Regions from separate parts of the Aquitalea sp. USM4 genome, predicted to be linked through region 2. Evidence: predicted binding sites of a transcription regulator. Region 2 holds the regulator's gene; each other region holds the start of a gene.
The links. The regulator FNR, encoded in region 2, switches genes on or off when oxygen is low (the NO sensors DNR and NnrR bind a similar motif). The targets are predictions, from matches to a motif close to TTGATNNNNATCAA.
Positions count from the first base shown of each region.

Region 1: a site for FNR is predicted at 2,347-2,360, ahead of DKK66_RS09895 (peptidase U32 family protein). Genes of this name have one in related genera too.
Region 3: a site for FNR is predicted at 2,450-2,463, ahead of DKK66_RS19430 (universal stress protein). Genes of this name have one in related genera too.
Region 4: a site for FNR is predicted at 3,713-3,726, ahead of DKK66_RS00820 (4-hydroxyproline epimerase). Genes of this name have one in related genera too.

Region 1 is NZ_CP029539.1:2,109,486-2,115,477, reverse strand. Features, by position in the region: gene recC (exodeoxyribonuclease V subunit gamma) at 1-1,800, opposite strand, end outside; gene DKK66_RS09900 (SirB2 family protein) at 1,879-2,277, shown strand; gene DKK66_RS09895 (peptidase U32 family protein) at 2,421-3,437, shown strand; gene DKK66_RS09890 (U32 family peptidase) at 3,492-4,421, shown strand; gene DKK66_RS09885 (SCP2 domain-containing protein) at 4,408-4,842, shown strand; gene DKK66_RS09880 (LysR family transcriptional regulator) at 4,914-5,879, opposite strand.
Region 2 is NZ_CP029539.1:2,291,231-2,297,222, reverse strand. Features, by position in the region: gene hmpA (NO-inducible flavohemoprotein) at 1-906, shown strand, start outside; gene DKK66_RS10695 (Rrf2 family transcriptional regulator) at 991-1,464, shown strand; gene hemN (oxygen-independent coproporphyrinogen III oxidase) at 1,560-2,966, opposite strand; gene fnr (fumarate/nitrate reduction transcriptional regulator Fnr) at 3,079-3,825, shown strand; gene DKK66_RS10680 (flavodoxin family protein) at 3,952-4,410, opposite strand; gene DKK66_RS10675 (DUF1853 family protein) at 4,407-5,339, opposite strand; gene DKK66_RS10670 (RNA methyltransferase) at 5,317-5,992, opposite strand, start outside.
Region 3 is NZ_CP029539.1:4,224,825-4,230,816, reverse strand. Features, by position in the region: gene xerC (tyrosine recombinase XerC) at 1-579, opposite strand, end outside; gene DKK66_RS19445 (MoxR family ATPase) at 587-1,438, opposite strand; gene DKK66_RS19440 (TerB family tellurite resistance protein) at 1,551-1,964, opposite strand; gene DKK66_RS19435 (thioesterase family protein) at 1,982-2,407, opposite strand; gene DKK66_RS19430 (universal stress protein) at 2,527-2,976, shown strand; gene DKK66_RS19425 (DNA-binding transcriptional regulator) at 3,084-3,407, opposite strand; RNA gene ffs (signal recognition particle sRNA small type) at 3,681-3,779, opposite strand; gene argE (acetylornithine deacetylase) at 3,948-5,129, shown strand; gene DKK66_RS19410 (sodium-dependent transporter) at 5,253-5,992, shown strand, end outside.
Region 4 is NZ_CP029539.1:177,906-183,897, reverse strand. Features, by position in the region: gene DKK66_RS00835 (ferredoxin--NADP reductase) at 1-506, shown strand, start outside; gene DKK66_RS00830 (heavy metal translocating P-type ATPase) at 485-2,776, shown strand; gene DKK66_RS00825 (AraC family transcriptional regulator) at 2,790-3,593, opposite strand; gene DKK66_RS00820 (4-hydroxyproline epimerase) at 3,901-4,827, shown strand; gene DKK66_RS00815 (dihydrodipicolinate synthase family protein) at 4,886-5,833, shown strand; gene DKK66_RS00810 (aldehyde dehydrogenase (NADP(+))) at 5,901-5,992, shown strand, end outside.

The sequences.
Region 1 (5,992 bases), 180 kb from region 2:
GGTGAGCTTGCGTTGCAGCCAGTCGCGCAATACCGGCAGGCTGAAGGCCTGGGTGAAACCGGCCATGGCGGCATCGTCCACCAGTTCCTGCAGCGCATCGCGCACCACACCCAGCGCGGCTTCGCCTTCGTCATCCACGGCAAACAGCCGGTCAATGCCTTCCAGCAGACGCAGCGCCCAGTCGGCGGCATTGGCTGGCGTGGCCCAGCTGACCGCCAATTCATCCAGCACGGCATAACAGTTGGCAAAACGGGCCAGCACCTCGGCCAGTTGCCCGCCCGCGCCACCCTGCGGCAGCAGGTTGGCAAACAGGCCGCTGTCATCCCCGGCCATGGCCGGTGGCAGGATGCTGCCCAACAGCAGGCGGTCCAGCCCCCAGCGCCAGGTAAACAGCGGGTCGGCCGGCAGGCCCAGTGCCGCCTTGTGCGCGGCATCCCGGCCCCAGCGGATGCCGCTCTGCCGCACCCAGTCCTGGATGAAGGGCAGGTCTTCGGCTTGCAGGCCAAAGCGTTGCAACAGCGCCGGGCTGTCCAGCAAAGCCAATACCTGATCGGCAGCAAAGCGGGAATCCAGCAACTGCAACAGCGTGCCGATGGCGGCCAGCAAGGGTTCTTCCCGCTCCACCTGCCGGTCGGCAATGGCATAGGGCAGGCTGGGCGCATCGTCGCGCTTGCCAAACACCGCGTCGATATACGGTGCATAGCTGTTGATATCGGGGGTGAGCACGGCAATGTCGGCGCTGCTGAGCGAGGGGTCTTCCGCCAGCATGGCCAGCAGGCGGTCTTTCAGTACTTCCAGTTCGCGCATCGGACCGTGGGTGGCATGCAGCTCCACCGAGCCGTCATCCGCCGCCAGCCACTGGCCATCCTCGCCCGGCATCTGCAATTGCAGGATGTCGCGCTGCAAGCGCGCCAGCAGGCTGTCACCGGCCGGTTCGGCAAACAAGGGCCGGGCGTCCAGCTCGGCATCAGCGGCAATCAGCTCGAAAAAGTCGCGCCCCTGCTTGCCCAGCGAGGCCAGCAGCGGGTGGCCTTCGGTGGCGAACAGATCACCCTTTTCCCGCAGCTTGAGCTTGCGCCGGTTATCGACAATATCGCCCCAGTAAGCTTCGCAGGGGTTGAGGGTGAACAGGCAGACATCGGTCAGTTCGGCCAGCCGCTTGATCAGCGCCAGATACATCGGTGCCAGGCTGGCAATGCCGAACAGGGTGATGCGCTCCGGCAGGTGTTCCGGCCGCAAGGCGGCAAAGAATTCATCCAGCATGCGTACGCGGTGACGGGCCGGGTCCTGTGCTGCCAGTTGCTGCCACAGCGCGGCCTGCCAGGCTTCGTCATCGCCCAGATCCAGCCGTTCTCCGGCTTCCCAGGCGCGGATCCAGTCCGGGCGGAACACCAGGTACTGGTCGAAAATATCAGCCACCTTGCCAGCCAGCTCGAACGCAGCGGCCTCGCCACCGGCGGCATAGCGCTGCAAGGGGGCAAACACCTCGCCTTGCAGGGTGGGCAGCAGTTCCATCAGCCGCCAGCTCAGCACTTCCGGGCTGAACGATGACTTGCGTGGCAAGCCGGGAATGGCCTTTTGCATCAGCCGCCAGGCAAAGGCAGCGGGCAAGACAAAGTCGGTATTGGCGGCAATGCCGCATTGCTGCGCCAGGTCCAGCGTCATCCAGCGCCCCATGCCCCGGCTTTGCACGATCACCGTTTCGGCGGCAAACGGGTCGCTCAGCGGCTGTGCCTGCAACATGGCGGCATAAAGCTGGCCCAATTGCTCCAGGCGATTGGACTGATAGAGAAAAAGCATGGTCGGGAACGCTGATGAAACGAAGGCTTCAGTGTACCATCAGCCTTTGGCCCTCATCACCCCATGCAGAAGGCATAAATGGCAGACGCAGGCATGAACACTTACCAGATTCTCAAACACGCCCACATGGGCATGGCCTATCTCACCATCACCCTGTTCGCGCTGCGTGGCGGGCTGATGCTGGCCGACAAACAGCAAATCCTGGCCAGCAAGCTGCTGCGCATCCTGCCGCATGTGATTGATACCGCGCTGCTGGCACTGGGCATCACCCTGGTGGTGGTGGGCGGCTGGCCGCTGCTGCAAACGCCATGGCTGCTGGCCAAGATAGCCGGCCTGCTGGCTTATGTGGCGCTGGGTACCATTGCGCTGAAGCGCGGCCGCACCAAGCAGATACGCAGCATCGCCCTGCTCTGTGCGCTGCTGGTGGTGGCGTATATCGTGCTGGTGGCCAAGACCAAACTGGTGCTGCCGTTCTGACCCGGACTCCAGGATGAGGGATGGCCTGTGCCATCCCGGCCACGCCCAGCCCCACACCATCCCGGCGACTTGACCCAGAACAAGTCCCGCGCTGCAACGCTCTGCTAATGTCTGGCGGTTTCAATTGCCGACATTTTGCCATCATGCCTGCCACACGCCCCCTGCCGGAGCTGGTTTGTCCGGCGGGCAGCCTGCCTGCCCTCAAGGCAGCCGTGGATAACGGTGCCGACACCGTCTACCTCGGCCTGAAAAACGATACCAATGCCCGTAACTTTGCCGGGCTGAATTTTGACGACCGTACCGCCCGCGAAGGCATCCACTACGCGCACCAGCATGGCCGCAAGGTGCTGCTGGCCATCAACACCTATGCCCAGGGCGGCGACATCAGCCGCTGGCATCGCGCCATCGACGAAGGTGCGGCACTGGGCGTGGACGCCATCATCCTGGCCGACATCGGCCTGATGAAATACGCGCGCGACCGTTACCCGGACCTGCGCCTGCACATGTCGGTGCAAAGCTCCGCCACCAATTACGAAGCCATCAAGCTGGCCCAGGACATGTTCGACATCCGCCGAGCTGTCCTGCCGCGCGTGCTGACGCTGGATCAGGTCAAGCAGGTGATTGACCACACCAATGTGGAAATCGAGGTATTCGGCTTTGGCAGCCTGTGCGTGATGGTGGAAGGCCGCTGCCTGCTGTCCAGCTATGCCACCGGCGAATCACCCAACAGCCATGGCGTGTGCTCGCCAGCCAAGTTCGTGCGCTGGGAACATGGCCAGCAAGCACTGGGAGCAAGGCTGAACGGCATCCTGATCGACGAATACCAGCAGGGCGAACCGGCGGGCTACCCCACCTTGTGCAAAGGGCGCTTTGAAGTGGAAGGCGATACCTACTACGCACTGGAAGAACCCACCAGCCTGAACGTGATGAGCATGCTGCCGCAGATCATCGACATCGGCGTGGCGGCCATCAAGGTGGAAGGCCGCCAGCGCAGCCCGGCCTACGTGGCCCAGGTCACCCGCACGCTGCGCGAGGCGCTGGATGCCGCAGGCCGGGACAAGCAGCGCTTTGCCGTCAAGCCCGCCTGGACCCAGGCCCTGTCCAAGCTGGCGGAAGGCCAGCAGCAGACGCTGGGTGCCTACAACCGGCCCTGGAAATGACATACCGTGTGCCGGCGGGCAAGCTGCCTTGCCGGCCTCACAAGCAGGCCTGATATGAAAAAATTGCAACTGACACTGGGCCCGGTACTGTTTTACTGGTCCCGCGACGATATCCTGCGCTTTTACAGCGAGGCCGCCGACTGGCCGCTGGAAACCATTTATCTGGGCGAGGCGGTCTGCTCGCGCCGCCAGCAATTGCGCGGCCAGGACTGGATCAGCCTGGGACGCGAACTGGCCCAGAGCGGACGCCAGGTGGTGCTGTCCAGCCAGGCGCTGATCGAAAGCGAATCCGACTTGCGCCGCCTGCGCAAGCTGGTGGAAAACGGCGAACTGCAGCTGGAAGCCAATGATCTGGGCGCAGCCCGGCTGGCGCAGCAACAAGGCCAGCCCTTTGTTGCCGGTCATCACCTGAATATCTACAACGCCGACACCCTGGCGCTGATCCGCTCACTGGGCGCGCGGCGCTGGATTCCGCCGGTGGAAATGGACCGCGACACCCTGTCTGCTGTACTGGGTCAGGCGGCGTTCAATGGCGTACAGATCGAAACCGAGCTGTTTGCCTGGGGCAGGCTGCCACTGGCACTGTCCGCGCGCTGCTTCACCGCGCGGCATTACAACCTGTCCAAGGACGACTGCCAGTTCCGCTGCATGGAGCACCCGGACGGCCTGCGCCTGAACACGCGCGAACAACAGGCCTTCCTCACCATCAACGGCATCCAGACCATGTCCGACGGCTGCCAGTCCCTGCTGCCACACCTGGCCGACATCAGCGCCATGGGCATTACCGCCCTGCGCATCAGCCCGCAGTGGCAACACACGGCCCAGGTAGTACAGGGCTACCAGCAGGCTGTTGCTGCCATCGAATCACGCACTACCGGCGAAGTGGACCTCAGCCCGTATTCCGACAGCCTGCTGGTGGACGGTTACTGGCGCGGCAGTGCCGGCATCAGCGCCATAGGAGAAACCAGCCATGCACATTCCTGACCTGACCCTGCCGGCAAAGCTGGCCAGCATACTGGGCAAACTGCCCAGCACACCGCCCTGCTGGGCGCTGGTCACCACGCTCAATCAACTGAAAAAGCGCGACATCCTGCCGGTAGACATGAGCCTGCTGGCCGGGCACAGCTTTGAAGTCCATATTCTGGATGCCGACATGCGCCTGCGCTTCACCGCAGACGACGCGCGTTTCAGCGTGGACAGCACCCCGTCAGAACCCGACCTGCGCCTGGCGGCCAACCTGGCCGACTTTGCCCGCATGATGCTGCGCGAAGAAGACCCGGACACCCTGTTCTTCAACCGCAAACTGGTGATTGAAGGGGATACCGAGCTGGGGCTGATCGTGAAGAACCTGCTGGACAGCGTGGACTGGAGCGCCACACCGCTGCAACGCTTCATGGCCGTGTAAACGGGTCTGACAGACAAACAGCAAAAAGCCCGGCACATGCCGGGCTTTGTTTATTGGCAAACAGACTGGCATCAGCCCATGAGCTGCGCTGCCGCCTTGCGTTTGGCGGACAAATCCAGCCCCGGCAGATCCGCCATGATATCCGGATGATCGGCCAGCTTCTCCACCACAAAGTCCACAAAGACGCGGGTACGCGGCGCGATGTGGTCGCGATGCGGGAAGCAGATGTAAATGGAACGCTCCAGCGACACCACATCGGTCAGTACCGGCTCCAGCTCGCCACTGCGAATCAGGTGCACCACCTCGTGCCCCGGCAGCTGTGCCACACCCATGCCCAGACGTGCCAGCTCACACACGGCTTCCATCTCGTTCAGGGTATACGTGCCGGTCACTTCCAGCGGAATACGCTCGCCGCGGCGGTCGAATTCCCACTTGTACAAACGGCCGGAGGTAGGAAACTGGAAGTTGATGCAATCGTGGTTGCTCAATTCTTCGGTCGTTTCCGGGCGGCCGTTCTTGTCCCAGTATTCGGGCGACGCCACCACATACTGCGGAATCTGCGCCAGGTTGCGCGCCACCATGCGGCTATCCGGCATCATGCCGATACGCACGCCAACGTCGTAACCATCTTCGATCAAATCGCTGAAATGGTCGTCCAGGCCAAAAAACACCCGCACCTTGGGATAGCGTTCGCAGAATTCGCCCATGATGGGAAGAATGAAACGACGGCCAAAAGAATTGGGCATGCTCACGCGCAGATGGCCAGCCGGCTCGTCACGACTGGCCTTGAGCTGGTTGATGGCCGAATCCAGATTGTTCACCGGTCCTCGGCACTGGGCGTAAAAACGACGACCATCCTCGGTCAGCGTCAACTGCCTGGTGGTCCGGTTGAACAGACGCACCTCCAGCTCCTGCTCCAGTCGGGCAATGCTTTGACTGATAGCCGCCGGCGATACGCCGAGTTTTCTTGCAGCATCCGAGAAGCTGCCGTTCTCGGCGGTGGTCATGAAGACCATCAAAGCTTTTAAAGTATCCATAGCAGAAACGTTCCCTGAGCGGCATTAAACCCATACGGCTGCTTTGATGAAGACCATCCCCGCCCCAGCCACATGATTTGCCAGCTTCATTATTAAGTAGTTCTTCTTTAAAA
Region 2 (5,992 bases):
CGCGAGGTGCTGGGAGAAGAAGCCGCACCGGACAGCCTGCTGGAAGCCTGGGCGGCCGCCTATCAGCAACTGGCAGACCTGCTGATCCAGCTGGAAAACAGCCTGTACCAGCGTGCCGCCACCCAGCCCGGTGGCTGGAGCGGCTGGCGGCCGTTCCGCGTGGTGAAGAAGCAGGTAGAAAGCGAGGAAATCACCTCGTTTTATCTGCAAGCCGCGGATGGTGGCAGACTGCCCGCCTTCCAGCCCGGTCAATACATTTCGGTACAGCGTTTCATTCCGGAATGGGGCCTGAGCCAGCCGCGCCAGTACAGCCTGTCCGATGCACCCGGCAAGGACTGGCTGCGCATTTCGGTGAAGCGGGAAGACGCGCGCGATGAGGCTCCCGCCGGCAAGGTATCCGGCATCCTGCATGCCGAACTGGCCGAAGGGGACATCCTGCAGGTATCGCCGCCATTTGGTGATTTCGTGCTGCATCAGGAGCGGGACACCCCGGTGGTGCTGATCAGTGCCGGGGTGGGCCAGACTCCGCTGCTGTCCATGCTGCAGCACTTGCTGGCCAGTGATCAGTCGCGCCCCATCCGCTATTTGCACGCCGCACGTCACGGGGCGGTTCACGCCATGAAGCAGGAAGTCGGCACACTGGCGCAGCAGCATGCGCGGCTGCAGCAGCGCGTGTTTTATGAAACCCCGGTCGCAAGCGACATCCTGGGCGTGGACTTCCATCAGCAAGGCCGCATCGATGCCGATGCCATCCGTGCCCATGCCCTGCTGCCGGATGCCGACTATTATTTGTGCGGCCCGGTAGGCTTCATGCAGCAACAGCACCGCCAGCTGCGCGAGGCCGGGGTAGAAGCCACGCGCATCCACATGGAAGTGTTTGGCTCCAATGCCATGACCACCGGCTGAATTGGCTTTGTTTGCCGCTGCGCATTGTGAGCTGCCGCACTGCGGAGTATCCTGCGCGGCACTTTCCCAGCCCACTTTACTGCCATGCAACTGAACCGCTTTACCGACCTTGGCCTGCGCGTGCTGATGTACCTGACGCACCGCGACCGGGAGCAACCGGTCACCATCAGCGAAATTGCCGAACGCTTCGAGGTGTCGCGCAATCACCTGGTGAAAGTGGTGCATTTCATGGGGGTGCAAGGCTGGCTGAACAACAGCCGTGGCAAGGGTGGCGGGCTGGCGCTGGCCCAGCCGCCCGAGCATTACCGCCTGGGCGGCATCATCCGCACGCTGGAAGGCAATGTGCCGCTGATTGACTGCGCCGAACCGCCTTGCGCGCTGCGCCAGGACTGCCAGCTCAAGGCCGTGCTGGATGTGGGCATGCAGGCATTTTTCAGCACACTGGACAGTTATACGCTGCGCGACGTGATTGCCAGCCCCACCGGCGAGGCCATCATTCGCCTGCATCGCAGCCCCAGACCGCAGTCGGCCGACAAAACCACACCGGATGTGTTGTAAAAAACCATCACTTTTTCAATGAAAAAGCCCGCTACCTGCGGGCTTTTTTGCTGCTTTTTTAGGGGATAACCCTTTAAACAGTCTGAACAAAACCATCAGATGGTCTTGGAATAACGTGCCTTGGTTTCCCGTTCACGCAAATGGCGGTCGAACAGCATGGCGATATTGCGGATCAGGAAACGCCCCTTGGGCTCCACCATCAGGAAATCGCCATCAAAGGTCAGCAGGCCCAGCTTGTGGTACTCGCGGATGGCTGGCAGCTCGGCAGCAAAATACTCGGCGAAATTGATGCCGTGCACCTGCTCGATGGCTTCCACCGACAGGGAGAAGCGGCACATCAGCGCCTGGATGATGCCGCGACGCAGGATGTCGTCCTGATCCAGCACCATGCCGCGCATTACCGGCAGCCGGCCTTCGTCCAGCGCGGCGTAATAGCTGTCCAGGTCCTTCTCGTTCTGGCTGTAACAGGGGCCAACCTTGCCGATGGACGACACGCCAAGGCCGATCATGTCGCAGTCGGCATGAGTGGAATAGCCCTGGAAATTGCGCTGCAGGCGGGCTTGGCGCAAGGCAATGGCCAGGTCATCTTCCGGCTTGGCAAAGTGGTCCATGCCAATGAATACATAGCCTGCATCCGCCAGGCTCTTTACCGCGTCCTGCAGGATGTCCAGCTTGGTGCTGGCGGCTGGCAGGTCCGCCTCGTTGATGCGCCGTTGCGGCATGAACACGGTGGGCAAATGGGCATAGTTGTACAGCGCCAGGCGGTCCGGGCCAATGGCAATCACCTTGTCCAGCGTGCGTTTGAGCGACTCGCGGGTTTGCAGCGGCAGGCCGTAGATCAGGTCCACACTGACCGACTTGAAGCCCGCCTCGCGCGCAGCCTCGATCACTTCCAGCGTTTCCTCCTCGCTTTGCACCCGGTTCACCGCGGCTTGCACCTGCGGGTCAAAGTCCTGAATGCCCACGCTCATGCGGTTGAAGCCCAGTCGCGCCAGATGATGCACGGTTTCACGACCCACCTTGCGCGGGTCGATCTCGATGGAATATTCTCCCTCCGGCAAAAATTCGAAGTGGGCACGCAACATGGTCATCAGGCGGTCCAGCTGCTCGTCGGACAGGAAGGTTGGCGTACCGCCGCCAAAGTGCAGCTGGATCAGCTTTTCCCGGCAGCCAAGCGAGGCGGCAACCAGCTTGATTTCCTTTTCCAGGTAATCGAGGTAGCGGTCGGCACGGCTCTTGTCCTTGGTGATGATCTTGTTACAGCCGCAGTAATAACAAACCGTGTTACAGAACGGTATGTGTACGTACAATGAGATAGCGTTCTGATGCATGCCCAGATGGCGCTGCATCAGCCAGCTTTTATAGTCCTTCTCGCCAAACGCCGGGGTAAACCGGTCTGCGGTCGGGTAAGAAGTGTATCTTGGGCCGGAACCATCAAGACGTTCGATCAATGCTCGGTCGAACTCACAGTGGGTAGGCGAAAACGGATGGGTGGTGTGCATGTCGTCGGGTATTGATAGTCAAACGTCAGGTGGACTGGTAAATTTGCGGAAAACGTGCGAATTCCGCTTTGACAAGGGTCAAGCTTCTTTACAGGGTTGTACAAAACACGCGATGTCAGACCAACACCAACACACTCTGCACGCACTGAAGGTGTCCTGCTCCAACTGCAGTCTGCGCGAACTCTGCCTGCCCATCGGGTTGAACCGCGACGAAATGACGCAGCTGGATGCAGTTATCCGTCAGAGCCGCCGCCTCAAGCGCGGTGAATACCTGTTCCGCAGTGGCGAAGCCTTCAAGTCGCTGTTTGCCGTGCGCACCGGTTTCTTCAAGACCAGCGTGGCAAGCCAGGACGGTCGTGAACAAGTCACCGGCTTTCTGATGTCCGGCGAACTCATGGGCCTGGATGGCATCTCGTCCAATGTGCATGGCTGCGACGCCATTGCCCTGGAAGACAGCGAAGTCTGCGAACTGCCCTTCAACCGCATGGAAAGCCTGGGGCGCGACATTCCCAGCCTGCAACACCACTTTTTCCGGCTGATGAGCCGCGAAATCGTGCGTGACCAGAACGTCATGCTGCTCCTGGGCAACATGAAGGCAGAAGAACGTCTGGCTGCCTTCCTGCTGAACCTGTCACAGCGTCTGTCCACCCGCGGCTTTGCCGCCAACGATTTCATCCTGCGCATGAGCCGCGAGGAAATCGGAAGCTTCCTCGGCCTGAAACTGGAAACTGTCAGCCGTACGCTGTCCAAGTTCCAGCAGCAAGGCTGGTTGAGCGTGGACCACAAGCACATCCAGCTGATCAAGGCCGATGCACTCAAGGACCTGATCTCCGGTTGTACCCACGCCAACGGCGTGTAAGCCAACAGGCACGGTAACAGCCATCCGGGCGGTGGGCGCAATGCGCCTTACCGCCCTTTTTGCATCTTCCGCCCATCCGGGCAGGCGCGCCATTCTCCGCAAGCACTAACTCTTCCGGGCAAGGTATTACCAGCGCCCGATCAGCATGCCGGCCACCAGTTGCTCGGCCCGTTCCGCCACTTCAGCCAGCTGCGCGGCGTCCGGCTCGCCGCGTACCACCACGGCGGGCAGCACTTCGTGCCAGCCATAGCCGGCGATGATGCGCCGCATGGCGTGCACAGCCCCCATGCCATCGTTACCGGCGGACACCAGCAAGAGGCAGGCCAGCCCCTCGGTACGGCCCTGCGCGGGGTAGAAGGTGCGGTCAAAGAAATCCTTCATCTTGCCCGCCATATAGCCAAAATTCTCCGGCGTTGCCAGCACGATGCCGTCTGTTGTCAGCAAATCATCCAGTGTGGCCTGCTCGGCGGGCAGGCAGTTGAACTGCAGGTCATCGGCCAGCTGCGCTACGCTGGCGCGCACGGCATCAACCAGCTGCAAGGTGCGGCCGGTCTGGCTGGCATACAACAACAGCAAGCGCTTCATGCGGCGGGACTCCCTGGCAGCGTGGCCATCAATGCCTGCAGGCGCGTTGCTTCGGGCCAGCCTGGCGGCACCACGAAACCGCGCGCCACCTCCTCCCAGTAGCCATCGCCCAGCGGCAACAGCTCGGCCACCAGTTGCGGCACCACGGCCTGGCGCAATTCCTGGCGCAGGCTGTGCTGTTCACGCACTTCGGCTTCGGCCACGCGGGCCGGAGCCAGCCAGTTCAAGCGTGGCAGCCACATCCAGCGTGATGCCGGGCTGCTACTGGGCCAGGGCTGCAATAGCGGGCTGAACCAGCCTTGCAGCTGATCCGCAGCCAGTGGCGGCATGGGGCGGGACGGTCGGGAATAGAAAAACCAGCCGGCCAGCCGGGCCTGACTGGCGCAGGCCACAAAGTCTGGCGGCAACACGCGCCGGGCCAGGGGGTGGCGGGACAGCTGCAACTGCGCCTGCAATTTACCCGCCTTCAGCAGCCAGGCATCGCGCAGACTGGGGCCTACCAGACTGTCCGGCCCCTCGCCCAGTTGCAGATAGAATTTGCTGGCGGTTTCCACGTGCAGTGGTTCGCCATCCAGCCGGATCAGGAAATCAAATTCGCCAATGGTGCGGCCGCTGGCGTCCCGTAGCGGCAGATTGGCGGCCACCAGCTCGATATGGGGCGCGAGGTGAAACCAGAAAGCCAGCAAGCGCTCGGCATAGTGGCCCAGACGGCGACAGGGCTGGTCGGCCAGCCAGGCATAGAGCGGTGCCGGGTCTTGCTCCAGCGCGGCCAGCAAGGCCGGGCCATCCGGGCCCAGCAGGCGTTGTGGCGAAAGATTGCAGCCGCTATCCCAGGGAGCAGGGGCGGTCAGCAAGAAAGCCAGATCACGCAGCGCAGGCTGCGTGTAAGGCAGATAAAAACCGCGATCAGGATTCGCCGCCGTGCTCATGGCCGTCTGCCACGCGCTGGATCTGCTTCATCAGGCCACGCAGGATGTCCACCTCGTCGCGCAGCATGCCGGAACGGTTGAACAGCGCGCGCATGCGGCGCATCAGTCGCTCGCTGTTACGGCGGCGGTAGTAGCCGATGGCGTCCATGGTCTGGTCCAGATGCTGGCAGAAGCCTTCCACCTCGCCCAGGCTGGCGGTTTCGCTTTCCGGACGCAGGTATTCCACATCAACGCCGGTATGGCTGAACAGCTCGTAAGTCATCACCTGCACCGCCATGGCCAGGTTGAGCGAGAAGTAATCCGGGTTGCCCGGAATGGTAACCAGCCGGTTGCACTGCTCCACTTCTTCAATCGACAGGCCGAAGGTTTCATTGCCGAACACCAGCGCCACCTGTTCGCCATCGCGCGCGCGCGCCACCAGTTCCGGCGTGGTTTCGCGCGGGGTGGAAAGTGGCGTGGTGAGTTCGCGGCGGCGGCTGGTGAGCGCGCAGGCCACGGTGACGTCGCTGAGCGCCTCACTGAGGCTCGCCACCACGGTGGCGCTCTCCAGCACATCCACGGCACCGGAGGCCAGGGCATTGGCTTCATCGCTGGGAAACACTTTGGGTTCAACCAGATACAGGCGGGTCAGCCCCATGGTTTTCATCGCCCGT
Region 3 (5,992 bases), 1.9 Mb from region 2:
GCAGCCCGCTTCGGCTTGCCGTTCGGCCAGCCATTGCTGCAGGTAATCCAGTGCCGTACGACCTATCGGCAGCAAGCGTGTCTTGTTGCCCTTGCCGCGCACGCGTAGCAGCTGTTCCTGCAGGTCCATGTCGGACAGGTCCAGCCCTACCGCTTCGGACAGGCGCAAGCCGGAGGAGTACATCAGCTCGAACAGGGCACGGTCGCGCAGGCTGAGGGTTTCATCATGCGGAATGTGTTCCAGCAAGGCGGCAGTACCATCCACTGGCATCGCCTTGGGCAGGGGCTTGTCCTGCTTGGGCGCGCGCAGGCCCAGGCAAGGATTGATCCCGATGGTCTGTTTTTGTTGCAGCCAGTCGTAGAACTGCCGCCACGATGACAGCTTGCGTGCCAGGCTGCGACTACCCAGGCCGCGTGCGTGCAGGGTGGCCATGGCCTTGCGGATGTCATCGGCCTGCGCCTGCAGGATGTCGCGGTTGCCCAGTAGAAGTTGCAGGCCTTGCAAGTCGCGCACATAGGCATCCAGCGTGTGCGGGCTCTTGCCTTGCAGCCGCAAGCTGTCACGGAATGCAGCCAGCATGTCAGACTCAGCCACGGCGCAGGCGTGCCATATTGCTCAGGCGCTCGAACAAGGACAGGTCCTGCTCGTTCTTAAACAGGGCACCTGCCAATGGTGGCGGGCTGGCCGACTGGTGCTGGGCGGCCAGTTGTGTGCTGTCTATGCCTTCACTGCCCAGCAGCTTCAGCCAGTCCAGCAGTTCGGAAGTGGTGGGCTTTTTCTTCAGGCCGGGCATTTCACGGATGGCAAAAAAGACTTCCAGTGCCTGGCTGACCAGCTGCTGTTGCAGGCCGGGGTAGTGCACGTCCACGATGGTCTGCATGGTGGCCGGATCGGGAAAACGGATGTAATGGAAGAAGCAGCGGCGCAGGAAAGCGTCTGGCAGTTCCTTCTCGTTATTGGAAGTAATGATGATGATGGGCCGCTGACGGGCACGAACAAATTGCTGCGTCTCGTGCACAAAAAACTCCATCTGGTCCAGTTCGCGCAGCAAGTCGTTGGGGAATTCGATGTCCGCCTTGTCAATTTCATCAATCAGCAACACCGGTGCCGTATCCGCCTCGAAGGCCTGCCATAGCTGCCCCTTGATGATGTAATTACTGATGTCATGAACCTTGGCATCGCCCAGCTGGGAGTCACGCAGGCGGGATACCGCATCGTATTCGTATAGCCCGTGCTGGGCTTTGGTACTGGATTTGATCGGCCAGACAATCAGCTGCCGGCCCAGGCTGGCGGCAATTTCTTCGGCCAACATGGTCTTGCCAGTACCCGGCTCGCCTTTAACCAGCAAAGGGCGTTGCAGCGTGATGGCAGCATTGACCGCCATCATCAGGTCGTCGGTGGCAACGTATTGATCGCTGCCGGTAAAGCGGGTTTGCATATGGGTTAGCGCCTTGTTGTTATCAATGACAAAGCCGCCAGGACGGGCCGGGCGGCTTGCGCAATGCTTTAGCACGGATGCCGGGCCTCGTACCCGGTTGCCGCCTCAGGGTTCAGCGCACGAATTGGCGTTCCAGGTCGTCCAGGCTGATGTTCCATTCTTTCATCATGTGGCGCAGCAAGACAATTTCCGGGTCGCTGATGGTGCCGTCCGATTTGCTGATATCCATGGCCAGCACACAGGTCAGGATGCGTTTGGCCGGATTGGTCACCTCGGCCAGCATGGTTTCGATCCGGTCGGTATCCAGCAGGTGAATGGTGCCGTCCTGCTCCGCTTCGTCGGAAATGTCGTCACAGTAGTCTGTCAGAACCTGGGCAAATTGCTTGCGCGACAGGCCGATCAGGTCGTAGACGTTGACTTTTTCCAGCAGGTCCAGCTCGCGCGGGTCCATGTTGCCATCGGAAATCATGAACATGGCCAGCAAACGGGCAATGGCCTCGGGGCTGTTAATCGGGTATGGACGCATCACGAGATTCCTTGTTGTTATTGATGAAGCCTTGCCGCAAAGGCTGCGGGCATGGCTGCGACCTGACGAGTCTGGTAATCGAAGAATACGATGCCTGTCTTCAATCTTGCCACTTCTTTGCCATTGTTGCCATCTGTCGCCTGATAGACGATGTCCAGCCCGTACTTGTTGAGATCGGCGGTGCCGAGATTGAACACCAGTTGGTCGCCGTGAAATGCTTCGGCACGGTACATGACGGCTGCATCGGCCATGATGATGCCAACGCCCTCGACATCCAGCTCGCTGTAGCCCATGCTTTTCAACCAGCGCAGTCGCACCTCGTGCGCCAGGCGCAAAATGGCATCATTGGCCATATGGCCACCGTAGTTGATGTCGCCGATGCGCACATCCACGCTGGTCTGGAAGATGAACTGCTCGGGAAGGGCAATCTTGATGCGTGCCATGATTTCACCTGAATAAAATGACATTCAGTCTAATCGACTGTCTTAATCTGTATCAACAGCAAGCCGGGGTGGTTTGCTAGACTGAATGCATGGCTGCCAACACACACAAGGAGAGGCTTATGTACCAACGCATTTTCGTGCCGGTGGATGATAGTGATACGTCCAACCTGGCATTGGCTGAAGCATGCCGACTTGCCAAGAGCATGGGTAGCACCCTTCGTCTGGTGCATGTGGTTGATCTGGCGCAGTTTGGCTGGGGCGGTACGGAGTTCCTGGATGCTGCCGAGCTGCAAAAGTCCATCAAGCAGGCCGGTGAGCAAGTGCTGGGACAGGCACAGGCACAGGCAGTGGCTGCCGGGCTGACTCCTGAAGTCAAGATCCTGGAGAGCTGGGGTGACAAGATTGCATCAGTGCTGATTGATGATGCCAATACCTGGGGTGCTGATCTGGTGGTGATGGGTACCCATGGCTGGAGCGGCTTGATGCATATCCTGATGGGTAGTGTTGCCGAAGGCTTGCTCAAGCAGGCAGATGTGCCGGTCCTGCTGGTACGTAATGCCGGTGAATGAGCATGTTTGCCAGACCGCTATGTGCCACTGCATAGCGGTTTGCTCATGAAAAAAGCAGCCGTTGAACCAGATGGTTTGACGGCTGCTTTTTTTGGGTGGCGGGAATATCAGCCAGCGGTTGCTTCGCTGCTGTCTTCCTGCGCTTCCATCTTGGCACGTACGGCCTTGCGCAGGCTCTTGTACAGGTCAGGGTGGGTTTCTTTCAGATACTCGACAATTTCGAAGTCTTCGCGACGTACCTTGGACAGTTCGATCTGCTCGACATGAACCAGACGTAGCAGTTCGCGAACCGGTTTGGGCATGTTGCGGCCGCTTTCGTAACGGGAGCCGCCGGACTGTGTTACGCCGATGCGACTCCAGAACTCTTGCTGGTTCAGGCCCAGCTTGCGGCGGATTTCACGCGGATTGGTGATTTTTTCAAAGAGTTTCATGGGTTGTTCCTCTTAAAAGGCTAACAGTATTGTATTGAATTATTGTTTTGGCTTAGGACACTGCCCTATGTCCTAAAAATAGCAAAGAAAATCCATAAGGAATAATGTGATTTGAAAAAAATCATAAAGTTCCGTCATGGATTACATGCGCATGAATGATATGTTAGCGTATTCTTATCTAGAAATACAACGGAATGTCATCCACCTGGCACGAAAATGGTAGTTACATGTCGTAAACATGTATATAGATGATGGTAGAACCAAAGAGGGGAGGGTGGCGAGCCTGACCCTCGGCACTTGCACTAAGTAACTATGGCTGCTTCCTTCCGGACCTGACCAGGTTTGCTACCGTACAATGCGAGGAGACCCGCCGCAGAAGAGTGCGAATAATAGCGGGTTTCGGCATGCTTGCCAAGAGTGCTGTAGAAAAAGGCTATCCGGCTGGGGGGCAGGCAGCCTTTTTATTGGCAGGCATATTGCCTGAGTAGCCGCTCTGGGGGCAGACTCCGCCTATGTTTTGCCTTGTTACAGGACTGCCTCATGTCTTCCTCCTATCTTTCCCTGCTGCAAACACTGGTGGGCTTTGACACCACCAGCCGTCATTCCAATCTCGCACTGATCCGTTGGGTGGAGCAGTATCTGCAGGCTTACGGCCTGAGCAGCCAGCTGACCTTGAATGATGATGGCAGCAAGGCCAACCTGTTTGCCCGGATAGGTGCGGCAGACCTGCCGGTTCTGTTGCTGTCCGGTCATACCGATGTGGTGCCGGTGGACGGGCAGGCGTGGACTTCACCGCCGTTCACCCTTACCGACAAGGGAGACGGGCGTTGGTATGGGCGTGGTGCGTGCGATATGAAGGGTTTCATTGCCTGCGTACTGGCGCATGTGCCGGAGTGGGTGAGGCTTGCAGCAGAGGGAAGCCTGCAGCAGGGCATCGGTATTGCCTTGTCTTATGACGAGGAAGTGGGCTGCTTGGGCGTGCCACGCCTGATTGATGCCTTGTTACAGGAGCAGGTGCCGCTGGCCGGTTGCATCATTGGCGAGCCGACTTCAATGCGTCCCGTGGTGGCGCACAAGGGCATTGCCCATTACCACTGCCATGTACAGGGGCGGGCTGCGCATTCCTCGCTCACACCGCAAGGGGTGAATGCCATTGAATATGCCGCCAGGCTGATTACCCATGTCCGTCGTCTGGCCGACACCGAGGCGTCGTTTGGTCATCACCAGCCATTGTATGATGTGCCGTTTACCACCTTGCAAACCGGCACCATTTCCGGCGGTACGGCCAACAACATCGTGCCCAAGGATTGCGAATTCACCTTCGAGTGCCGCTGGCTGCCAGGGGATGATCCGCAGCGCTTTGTCGATTCGGTGCGTGACTATGCTGACAATCTGTTGCTCGAAATGCGCCAGGTGGCCCCGGAAGCGGAAATCTCCATTGAGCCGCGCGTATATTGCCCGGCATTCGAGGCTACACCGCAAAGTGAAGTGCTGCACTATGTGGAAAAGCTGTGCGCTTGTCAGGGTGGTGACGGTGTGGCGTATACCACGGAAGCTGGTGTTTTCCATGCGGCCGGCATCCCTTGTGTCGTGCTGGGACCAGGTTCGATCGAGCAGGCACATCGCCCGGATGAATTTATTGAGGAGAGTCAACTGGCTGCCTGTTTTGATTGGCTGGCACGGCTCACTGCCGAGTTGTGTCGCGTGCAGGGTGGTGACTGACAAATAATTTTGCATGGTCTGGAAAATCACTTCAGAATCGCCGCTCCGGTGACCCCGGAACTCGTGTAATCCGTTCAGGTTATCGCTTGAACGGGTTTGAATTTTGTCGTGATGAGAGACCAAATGAAACAGGACAGCAGATCCTCGGCGTCCGCAGGTGCCAGCAAGGCACGTGACGGATTTACCTCCAGTTTTGGCGTACTGGCCGCCACGCTCGGCTCGGCGGTCGGGCTGGGTAATATCTGGAAATTTCCCTATCTGACCGGGACCAATGGCGGTGCCGGTTTTCTGATCGTTTATGTGTGTGCCACCTTGCTGGTGGGTTTGCCGGTGATGATTTCCGAAATCATGCTGGGGCGCCGTGCCAAGTCCGATGCAGTCACGGCACTGAAAAAACTGGCACCTGCCGGCCAGCCGTGGTGGCTGATCAGTGCCTTTGGCGTGTTGTCGGCCTTCCTGATCATGGCCTTTTATTCCGAAGTGGCGGCCTGGGTGTTTGCCTATGTGTTCAAGGCGATTGGCGGTGGCATTCTGTCCAGCGATCCGAAAGTCACCTCGGCGGCTTTTGGCAGCCTGATTGCCGACCCGGTGCAGTCGCTGCTGTGGCAATGGCTGGTGCTGGCGCTGATTGGCGGTATCTTGCTGATGGGGGTGGCCAAGGGGATTGAGGCTGTCACCAAGAAGCTGATGCCCATCCTGTTCTTGCTGCTGCTGGTGATTGGTGTGCGCAGCCTGATGCTGCCTGGTGCCATGCAGGGCATCAGTTTCCTGTTTGCCCCGGATTTCTCCAAGATTACTGCAGCAGTGGTGTTGACTGCGGTTGGCCTGGCATTTTTCAAGTTGTCCATCGGCATGGGTACCAT
Region 4 (5,992 bases), 2.1 Mb from region 2:
CCGCGTTGCTGGCCGACGGCTGCCATGGCGAGGTTTTACTGTGCGGGCCGGAAGGCCTGCTGCAACTGGCGCAAAGTTGCCTGATGCAACTGGGTGTGCCTGCATCCGCCATCCAGCAAGAGCGTTTTGGCCCGGCCGCTGCGCCGCTTGCTGACGGTGGCAATGCTGTTTCGGCGCAGATTACCCTGCACGGAAAACAGCATGCCATACTGCTGACACGGGGCAGCACGCTGCTGAATGCGCTGGAAGGGCAGGGGGTGCAGCCGCCCAGCCACTGTCGCGCCGGTGTATGCGGCACTTGCCGCTGCAAGGTCAGCCATGGCCGGGTAAGCATGCAGAACAATCAGGTACTGACCGCCGAAGAGGTAGCATCCGGCTGGGCCTTGGCCTGTCAGGCCGAGCCCCTGGACAGTACGCTGCATGTATCGTTCGACGAGCCAGTGCCTGCTGCGCGTGCGCCAACCGCTGTCATCAGGAGTGTTGCGTGGGGAAAAAACAAAGTCTGATTCATGCCGTCTTGCTGCTGCCGCCGGTATTTACCTTGCTGCTGTGGAGTGTGCAGCAAGTCCGGGACATTGCCTTGCCGGTGACCGGGCTGTTGCTGCTGTCTGCCATACCGGCCTTGTTGATGTTGTTGTACGAGGCGGTCAGTGCCTTGCGGCGCAAGACGCTGGGGGTGGATCTGCTGGCCTTGCTGGCCATTGGCGGTGCCATGTGGCTGGACCAGGCGCTGACTGCGGCCATCATCGCTGCGATGGCAGCTACCGGGCGCTGGCTGGATGACTATGCCGCTGGCCATGCCGAACGGGAAATGAGCAGCCTGCTGGCCAAGGCACCGCGCCATGCCAACCGTCTGGAAGGCGGGCAGCAGCAGCGCGTGCCGCTGGATGCAGTACAGCCGGGGGACTGCCTGTTGGTGAAGGCGGGTGAAGTCATCCCGGTGGATGGCCGGCTGGACGATGCGCTGGCAGTACTGGATGAATCCACGCTCACCGGCGAGGCGGTCCCGGTTACCGTGCATGCTGCTGCCTTGCTGCGTAGTGGCAGCCTCAATGCGGGTGATGCCTTTCGCATGACTGCTACCGCCACCGCTGCATCCAGTACCTTCAGCGGCATTGTCCGCATGGTGGAGCAGGTGGGCCGCGCCAAGGCTCCGGTGATGCGGCTGGCAGACCGCTATGCCTTCTGGTTCATTCCGCTTGCCCTGTTGCTGGCGGGTGGGGCCTGGCTGGCCAGTGACGATGTATTGCGTGCCCTGGCCGTGCTGGTGGTGGCGACACCTTGTCCCTTGCTGCTGGCGGTGCCGGTGGCGATGATTTCCGGCATTTCGCAGTGTGCTGGCCGTGGTGTGCTGGTGAAAAGCAGTGAAGTGCTGGAGGCGCTGGCGCGCGCCACGCTGCTGTTTTTCGACAAGACCGGCACGCTGACCGGTGGCAAGGCCAGGCTGGTGGCCATTCATGTGCCGGATGGCGCAGCAACCGACGATGTATTGCGGCTGGCCGCCGCGCTGGACCAGATGTCCAACCATGTAATGGCCACCGCAGTGGTGCAGGCGGCGCATGAACGCGGCCTGGGCAAGCTGCCGTTGCCGACGGCGGTGAACGAGGTGGCCGGTGCCGGGCTGAGCGGCGAGCTGGAAGGCCGGCGCGTGGTGCTGGGCAGCCTGGCTTATGTCAGCAGCCAGCTGCCGTCCTTGTCGCCCTGGGCGCAGTCCTTGCAGGCAAGGCTGGATATGGAAGGGGCCAGCGTGGTGTATGTTGCCCGCGATGGCGTATTGCTGGGTGCGCTGGAACTGGCCGACCGCTTGCGGCTGGAAACCCCGCGTGCGCTGCGCATGCTCAAGCGCTGCGGTGTCAGCCATATCGCCATGCTGTCCGGTGACCGGCAGGATGTGGCCGAGGCGATTGGCCACGGCATTGGCGTGGACGAAGTGTTTGCCGGTTTGCAACCGCAAGACAAGCTGGCTCACATCCATCAGGCCAGAGCGCGCGGTGTCACGCTGATGGTGGGGGATGGCGTCAACGATGCCCCCGCCTTGCGTGCGGCCGATGTCGGCGTGGCGATGGGCGCGCAAGGGGCTGCAGCTGCGGCGGAAAGTGCTGGGGTGGTGTTACTCAACGACCGGCTGGACCGGCTGGCCGAAACGGTGATGGTGGCCCAGCGCAGCATGGCGATTGCCCGCCAGTCGGCGGTGGCCGGCATGGGTCTTTCGCTGCTGGCCATGCTGGCCGCCGCGCTGGGCTGGCTGCCACCGGTATACGGTGCGGTGTTGCAAGAGCTGATCGATGTGGCGGTGATCGTGAATGCGCTGCGTGCCCTGTCGCCACCTGCCGGTCTGGGCCAGCAGCAGAAACTGACGGTGGAAACCGTGGCGCAACTGAACGAGGAGCATGCGCTGCTCAACCCGCTGTTGCAGCAACTGGCAGCACTGGCACGCGCCGTTCCGCAACTGGAGCACAGCCAGTTGCGGGCTGAACTGGACCAGCTGCAAACCCTGCTGCACGAGCGCCTGCTACCGCATGAGCAAAAGGAAGAAGGGCAGCTTTACCCGGCCATGGCGCGGCTGTTGGGCGGCGAGGACCCGCTGGCCGCACTCAGTCGCAGTCATCAGGAAATATTCCGCCAGTCGCGCCGCCTGACCATGCAGATAGCGGCCTTGCCGGTGCCTGCTTCGCAGCTGGAATTACAGGAGTTGCAACGCACCCTGTACAGCCTGGACACCATTTTGCAGCTGCATTTTGCCCAGGAAGACGAGCTGTACCAGAGCATGAGCTGAACGCTCGCATCCCTCACAGGGGGGCGGGGGAGCGACTGCTGTCCTGGCCATGCAGTTGCTGGCGGTACTGGCGCGGGGTAAAGCCGGTCAGCGCCTTGAACTGGCGGCTGAAAGCGCTGTGGTCGGTGTAGCCGCAGTGCAGTGCTACATCGGTGATGGCCATGTCACCGTGCAGCAGGCGGTGGGCATGTTCCAGCCTGGCCTTGTGAATCATCTGGCGCGGGGTCAGGTGAAACACTTTCTTGCAGTAGCGTTCCAGCTGGGCGGGGGAGACGCCGGCGATGGCGGTCAGCTCGTCCATGCTGATGGAACGGCTGAAGTGGCTGCGGATGAACTCGTCCACCGCCACCAGCCGGGTGTAGGCGGGGTGGGTCTTGCTGGCGGCCTGCAAATCCAGCGAGATGCCGATCAGCCCGATGATGTCGCCCGCCGCACTGTATAGCGGCCATTTGTAAGTCAGGCACCAGCCCGGCTCCCGGCTGTTGAACAAATGCAGTTCCAGCTGGCTTTCCAGTACCAGCCCGTCCTTCAACACCTTGATGTCCTGCGCGGTATAGCCCGGCCCCAGCTGCGAGGGAAACACCTCGGCGCTGGTCTTGCCCAGCAAGGGTTGCAGGCTTTTCAGCCCGCAGCGTTCCACCAGTGTCTGGTTGGCCAGCAGATAGCGGGCCTGTGCGTCCTTGATGAAGATGGCGGCATTGGGGATCAGGTTCAGTACCGGCAGCAGCGGTCCCAGTGCGCCCAGCAGACTGTCCAGGCTGTCCGGACGCGTTTGTTGCTGCCAGTTGGCAATGCTGTCCAGCAGTTCCCCTGTCATGGTTTTCCCCTCCTTGTCTTGTGCGCTTGTCCGGTCTGTCACCGGGCATGGCGGCACAGTCCTGTCTTGCCCATTGTGCTGCAAAAACAGCAATTGTGCTGATTTCGTCATTGTCGCTGATGATAAGCATCAAGATTCCCGGCAGCAATAACGCCATTCTATGCAGGTGCTGACGAAGACGAGTTCGGCGTGAAGATGCAATGGAATCAATACCCTGCATGGTATTGCTGCATCGGGTTTTCACAGGACATGCCAAGGGTGCATTCCTGCCGACCGTCATTCAAGGTCTTACCGAATGGACAAGCTTATGCAAGAGATACACATCATCGATTCCCACACCGGCGGCGAACCCACCCGGCTGGTGATGCGCGGTTTTCCCGATATCGGCGGTGGCAGCATGGCCGATCAGCGCGACGCATTGCGCCAGCAGCACGACCAATGGCGCCGCGCCTGTTTGCTGGAGCCGCGTGGCAGCGAGGTACTGGTGGGTGCGCTGTATTGCCCGCCAGTGTCGCCGGACGCCACTTGCGGGGTGATCTTCTTCAACAACACCGGGTATCTGGGCATGTGCGGCCACGGCACCATCGGCCTGATTGCCTCGCTGCATTACCAGGGCCTGATTGCACCGGGCGTGCACAAGATCGACACCCCGGTGGGACAGGTCAGCGCCACCCTGCATGAGGATGGTGCGGTGACGCTGGGCAATGTACCGGCTTACCGTTATCGCCAGCAGGTGGCGGTGAACGTGCCCGGCTACGGCGTGTTTCACGGTGACATTGCCTGGGGTGGCAACTGGTTCTTCCTGGTGTCCGAACACGGCATGGTGCTGGACATGGCCAATGTCGAGGCACTCACCGCCTTCACCTGGGCCATGTTGCAAGCGCTGGAAGCACAGGGCATCACCGGGGCCGATGGCGCGCTGATCGACCACGTGGAGCTGTTTGCCGACGATGCCAGCGCCGACAGCCGCAATTTCGTGATGTGCCCGGGCAAGGCGTACGACCGCTCGCCCTGCGGCACCGGCACCAGCGCCAAGCTGGCCTGCCTGGCTGCCGACGGCAAGCTGGCCGAAGGCGAAAGCTGGGTACAGGCCGGCATCACCGGCAGCCAGTTCATCGGCCATTACCAGCGTGAGGGCGATTTCATCCGCCCCTTCATTACCGGCCGCGCCTTCGTCACTGCCAGCAGCACCCTGCTGATCGACCCGCAAGACCCTTTCGCCTGGGGCATCTGAGCCCCGCGCTGCACAGACAACACCCCATACACACATACAAGCTGCAAGGAGCAAAACAATGAGCGACAACATTTTCACCGGCTGCATCCCGGCCCTGATGACCCCGTGTACCGCCGAGCGCAAGCCGGACTTTGACGCGCTGGTGGCAAAGGGCCGCGAGCTGATTGCCGCCGGCATGAGCGCGGTGGTGTATTGCGGCTCGATGGGCGACTGGCCGCTCCTGACCGAAGCCGAGCGTCAGGAAGGCGTGGCCCGGCTGGTGGCCGCCGGCGTGCCTACCATTGTCGGCACCGGTGCGGTGAACACCCGCGAGGCGGTATCCCATGCCGCCCATGCCGCCCGTGTTGGCGCACATGGCCTGATGGTGATTCCGCGCGTGCTGTCGCGTGGCGCGTCCCCGACCGCGCAAAAGGCCCACTTTTCCGCCATCCTCGCCGCTGCGCCCAATTTGCCTGCAGTCATCTACAACAGCCCTTACTACGGCTTTGCCACCCGTGCCGATCTGTTCTTCGAACTGCGCCGCAGCTATCCCAACCTGATCGGCTTCAAGGAATTCGGTGGTGCTGCCGACATGCGCTACGCCGCCGAGCACATCACCTCGCAGGATGATCAGGTCACGCTGATGGTGGGGGTGGACACCCAGGTGGTGCATGGCTTTGTCAATTGCAATGCTACCGGTGCCATTACCGGCATCGGCAATGCGCTGCCGCGCGAGGTGCTGCATCTGGTTGCGCTGAGCAAGGCCGCTGCCAAGGGCGACGCAGTGGCCCGTCGTCAGGCGCGCGAGCTGGAATCCGCGCTGGCGGTGCTGTCCTCCTTCGATGAAGGCTGCGATCTGGTGCTGTATTACAAGTACCTGATGGTGCTGAACGGGGATACCGAATACAGCCTGCACTTCAACGAAACCGATGTTCTGACCGAAGCCCAGCGCCGTTATGCCGAAACCCAGTACACGCTGTTCCGCAACTGGTATCGCGACTGGTCGGCCGGGCTGAATGTGGCCTGAGCCAGACCCTGAGCAGCCGTGCCACGCCTGTCGCGTGGCCGGGCTTTTACTTCAAGCAGGAAATCTCATGAATCTGACAGGCAAGATGCTGATTGGCGGGCAATCCGTCAGCGGTAGGCGTGAAGCGCTGCATGCCATCAACCCGTCCAGCGGACAGAC